One region of the Kribbella sp. NPDC050281 genome, then DNA from elsewhere that is predicted to be linked to it. Evidence: riboswitches for the same ligand, from Rfam matches in the RefSeq annotation. Region 1 holds a riboswitch; the other holds the start of a gene.

What was found. Region 1 has a riboswitch for S-adenosylmethionine ahead of thrC (threonine synthase). Riboswitches for the same ligand answer to the same signal wherever they lie in the genome.
Region 2: another riboswitch for S-adenosylmethionine. It lies ahead of AB0I34_RS37890 (aminotransferase class V-fold PLP-dependent enzyme); the one in region 1 lies ahead of thrC (threonine synthase).

Annotation. Positions count from the first base shown of each region.
Region 1 is NZ_JBFAKS010000031.1:21,840-24,228, reverse strand. Features, by position in the region: gene thrC (threonine synthase) at 1-949, opposite strand, end outside; SAM riboswitch class I at 963-1,103, opposite strand; gene AB0I34_RS29265 (cation:proton antiporter) at 1,175-2,389, opposite strand, start outside.
Region 2 is NZ_JBFAKS010000049.1:50,267-52,655, reverse strand. Features, by position in the region: gene AB0I34_RS37890 (aminotransferase class V-fold PLP-dependent enzyme) at 1-1,235, opposite strand, end outside; SAM riboswitch class IV at 1,252-1,365, opposite strand; gene AB0I34_RS37885 (hypothetical protein) at 1,436-2,224, shown strand; gene AB0I34_RS37880 (DinB family protein) at 2,230-2,389, shown strand, end outside.

The DNA of each region.
Region 1 (2,389 bases):
CGGCCGGGTTGCCGATCGCCAGCGACTTCGCGATCGTCGACGGCTTCACCGGCTTGACCACGTCGTGGCCGTCGCGGAACGCCTGCGCGACGGGCGAGCAGCCGGTCGCCTGCGCGCCGTACACCTTGTAGTCGGTGGCGTCGACGAGGCCGAGCTTGCCGAGCTCGGTGAAGCCCTTGTCGATCTTGGTCAGCTGCGAACCGGAGGCGACCGGGATGACGATCTGCTGCGGCAGCCGCCAGCCGAGCTGCTCGGCGATCTCGAAGGCCAGCGTCTTGGAACCCTCGGAGTAGTACGGGCGGACGTTGACGTTGACGAACGCCCAGCCCTCCTCCTCGCCGGCGATCTCCGAGGCCAGCTTGTTCACGTCGTCGTAGTTGCCTTCGACGGCGACCAGGGTGCCGCCGTACACGGCGGTGGTGATCACCTTCGGGCGCTCGAGGTCGTGCGGGATGAACACGACCGAGCGGATGCCGGCCCGGGCGGCGGCCGCGGCGACGGCGTTGGCCAGGTTGCCGGTGGAGGGGCAGGCGAAGACCTTCAGGCCGAGCTCGCGGGTGGCGCTCAGGGCGGACGCGACCACGCGGTCCTTGAACGAGTGGGTCGGGTTGCCCGAGTCGTCCTTGACCCACAGCTTGCGCAGGCCGAGTTCGCGGGCGAGGTTGCCGGCGTCGATCAGCCGGGTGTAGCCCGGCTCGGTGTTCGGGAAGCTGGCCACGTCGACCGGGACGGGCAGCAGCGGTTGGTAGCGCCAGATGTTCTTGGGTCCGGCCTCGATCTGCTCGCGGGTGATGGCCGGGTAGTCGTACCCGACCTCGAGTGGACCGAAGCATTCCATACAGGCGTAGAACGGACCGAGCGGCGACTTCGCCCCGCAGGCGCGACAGCTCAGGTGCGTACCGTTGCCAAAGGCACCTTCACGGATCGTGTGGGTGGCGGTCAGGCTCATGAGTGAGGTTCCCCTCTCATCTTCCCCGGGAGCCGGATCTCGGCGCGGGACGGATTTGGCACCGTTCCGCCGCGAGGGCCCCGGACTGGGACCTCAACGGGGAGGGTTGCCGGGACATCAACGGGCCGTTTCCCTCAGTCCCTCTGGATGAGCTCCCCCGAGATTACCCAATCGGGTCCATATTGTGTCTTCACTTCCCACCATCCGAGACGGCCGATCTCAGCGCTAACTCCGCTGTTCCAGAAAGCGCATGACCGGTGTGGCGGCGATGCCATGCAGTACGACGCTCAGGACCACGGTGAAACCGAGCGTCGCCCACAACCACGGCAACTCGGAGCTGAAGTGCGCGCCGACCGCGGCCAGGTAGTAGATCGACGACACCCCACGGACCCCGAAGGCCGCAGTCGCCCAGCGCTCCGACCGGTCCAGCTCCGTGCGCGCGAGCGACAGCCAGGCAACCAGTGGGCGCACCACCAGCACGAGCAGTACGCCGATCGCTGCGCCGGCCGGCGTGAGCGGCTTGAGCAGACCGCCGGTGATCGCGACACCGAGGAGCAGCAGCACTCCCCAGGTCAGGATGTGTTCGAGCTCACCGATGAAGTCGTGCAACTCCTCGTGGAAGTCATGACGACGCTCGGCTGACCGGAGCGTGAGCGCCGCGACGAACACCGCGATGAAGCCGTAGCCGTGCAGGACCTCGGTGAGCCCGTACACGCCAAGGGTCATGGCCAGCGCCAGCACCGGCTCGCGAGAGTCCGCCAGGCGGAAACTCCGCGCCGGCGCCGAGAAGGTCATCCTCCCCAGCAACCAGCCCGCCCCGAAGCCGACGGCGACTCCGATGACCGACTTGCCGACCACGTCCCAAGCCAGCCACTCGACCGGCGAGAAGCTCTTGGTGGCGATGAATACGGCGAGGTAGACGAGCGGAGCGGCCAGACCGTCGTTCAGGCCGGCCTCCGAGGTCAGCGCGAACCGCACTTCGTCGTCCTCGTCGAGCTCGGCGTCCTCCCCGGTGGTCGGCCCGCCGACCTGGACGTCGGACGCCAGCACCGGGTCGGTGGGCGCCAGGACGGCGGCGATGAGCAGCGCCGTCGCCGGCGCGAGGCCGAGCAGCCAGCCGACTCCGGTCAGTGCAGCGACCCCTGCGGGCATCGCGACGAACAGCAGTCGCCAGGTGACTCTCCACTGCAGCAGGCTGATCGGGCGGTCGATGGCCAGACCTACGCCCATCAGGGCGACGATCACTGTCAGTTCGGCCAGGTGCTTGGTGACCTCGGGTTCGGCGATCGGGCTGAGCTCCCGGTCGCCGACTGCCAGGCCTAGCAGGAGGCCGGCGCCGAGGAACGCGATCGGCGCGGAGACGGCGTACCGGCGGAGGAGACGCGGGAGCACTGCGCCGAGCAGGAGAGCCAGCCCCGCCACCAGGTAGAGCCCGTCCCC
Region 2 (2,389 bases), on a different contig from region 1:
TGCTCACGCGTCGTACCGAGGCCAAGGCTCGCGCGGACGGCAGTGCCGTGCTCGGGGGAGCCGGCGAGCAGGTGGCCGACCAGGGGGTGGGCGCAGAACTTGCCGTCACGCACACCGATGCCGTACTCCGCACTGAGCGCCGCCGACACGAGCTTCGAGCTCAGCCCTGCGATCGTGAAACAGACAGTGCCGACGCGGTCCGCGTCCTCAGCGAAGATCGAGTACGTCGTGACGCCGGGGAGCTGGGCGAGACCGGTGCGGAGCCGGGCCAGCAGACTGCGCTCGTGCTGCTCGATGGCGTCGCGATGCTTGGTGATCGCGGCACACGCGGAGGCCAGTGCGATCGCACCGATGACGTTGGGGGAGCCGCCCTCATGGCGAGCCGGGCCGGTAGCCCAGACCACGGTGTCGCCCGTGACTGCGGTCGTGGCGCCGCCGCCGTACAGGTAGGGGGCGGCGGCGTCGAACCAGTCCACGCGACCGATGAGCGCACCAGCGCCGTACGGGGCGTAGAGCTTGTGGCCGGACAGTGCGACCCAGTCGACATCCAGCTTCTCGATGTCAACGGCGCGGTGGGGCGCGAGCTGGGCGGCGTCCAGGCAGACCCTCGCCCCGTGGGCCTTGGCTACTGCGGTGATCTCGGCGATCGGGAAGATCTCACCCGTGACGTTCGATGCACCCGTGACCACGACCAGCCGGGGGCCTTCGGGCGCGGCCCGGAGCGCGTCCGCGACGTTCGTCACGGCCTCGGTCGGGGAGCTCGGCGCGGCAAGGCGGACGGTCCGCTCGGCCGGCCAGGGGAGGAGCGCGGCGTGGTGCTCGGACTCGAAAACGATGACGGTCGCGTCCGCCGGCACCACATGTGCGAGCAGGTTCAGCGCGTCGGTGGTCTGCCGGGTGAAGATCACCTGGTCGTCCGCACGGGCGCCGACGAAGGCGTGCACCTCGGCGCGGGCCTGCTCGTACCACTGCGTGGTGATGCGGGAGGCGTAACCGTTGCCGCGATGCACCGACGCGTACGACGGCAGTGCGGCCTCGACACTGGCGCGGACCGACTCCAGACACGGCGCGCTGGCCCCGTGGTCGAAGTTCGCGTAGTCCGTCACTCGGCCGTCGGCCAGCGGGACCAGGAGGTCCGAGCCGACGGTGGCCGGGACGCTGCCGGTGGCGAGCCGGGCGACGGTCGGCCGCGGGGTCGCCGTACTGGCAGGCTCGAGGATGGAGAGGATCGACATGGTGCTGCTCCCAGGAAGTCCGCGCTTGCCGAACGGGGTATCCGCACGGCCCGGTCTTCACCCGGGGCACCCCACCGCGGAGGAGGGTTGCCGGCCAGCAAGCCGGGGCTTGACGCTGGCACTCATGACCTGCCGAGAACGGTAACGAACGGGCCTCGATCCACGCCAGCCCGATCTCGTGATGTGAGATCGTCGCACGCATGTTGAGACGCCGGTCCGGACCGCAACCATTCGCGCGGCTGGTGCGTCCGACCGGGCGGGAGGTGGTGGGGATGTGGTGGAAGAAGGCCAGCTGTCCGGTCCGGAGCGTGGAGCAGCTCTGGATCGAGGAGAATCTCGACTGGTTCGTCGCCGAGTTCGGTGACGAGCTCCTGCGCCGGCCGGTGGTGGTTCCCGAGGAGTCGTGGTTCCCGGCCGGGTACAGCGGCTCGGAGGACGACGTACGGGCGGTGTTCCGGACGTTGTGCGATCACGTGGAGGTGCCGGTGGACCGAGTCCGGCTGGACCTCGAGCCGGATGAGCCCGATGAGCTTGTCGCGAATCTGGGGTTGAACTCCGAGTCGTCCGGGGCGGCAGCGCACTGGCGTCAGCGCGACGGCGTCACCGTGGTGACGGTGGACATGAAGCAGGCGCAGCGGCCGGTGGCTCTGGTCGCGACCATGGTCCACGAGCTCGGCCACGAGCGGCTTCTCGGCGAGGACCGGATCGATCCGGACCGGCGCGACGGCGAACCGCTGACCGACCTGTTCACGGTCTTCGTCGGCTTCGGGATCTTCAGCGCGAACGCGTCCTTCGAGTTCTACCGGACCCATACGCACTACCGAACCTCCAAGCTCGGCTACCTGACCGAGGCGATGTACGGGTACGCACTCGCGCGCTACGCCTGGCTGCGCGGCGAGTCCGAGCCGGCCTGGGCGGAGCGGCTCGACACCAATCCGCGCGAATGGATGAAGCAGGGGCTGCGCTACCTGGAGGCTGGTGTTGGATAGGGGCCATGACGACGGAGTGGACAGCGCCTGACGTAGACCGGCCCGACGGCTCGCTGACCGCGCCGGAGCGCGAGCTCCTGCAGGGGTATCTGACCTTCTACCGCACCACGCTGCTGCTCAAGTGCGCCGGTCTGACCGCGGAGCAGTTGGCCGAGCGCCCGTCGC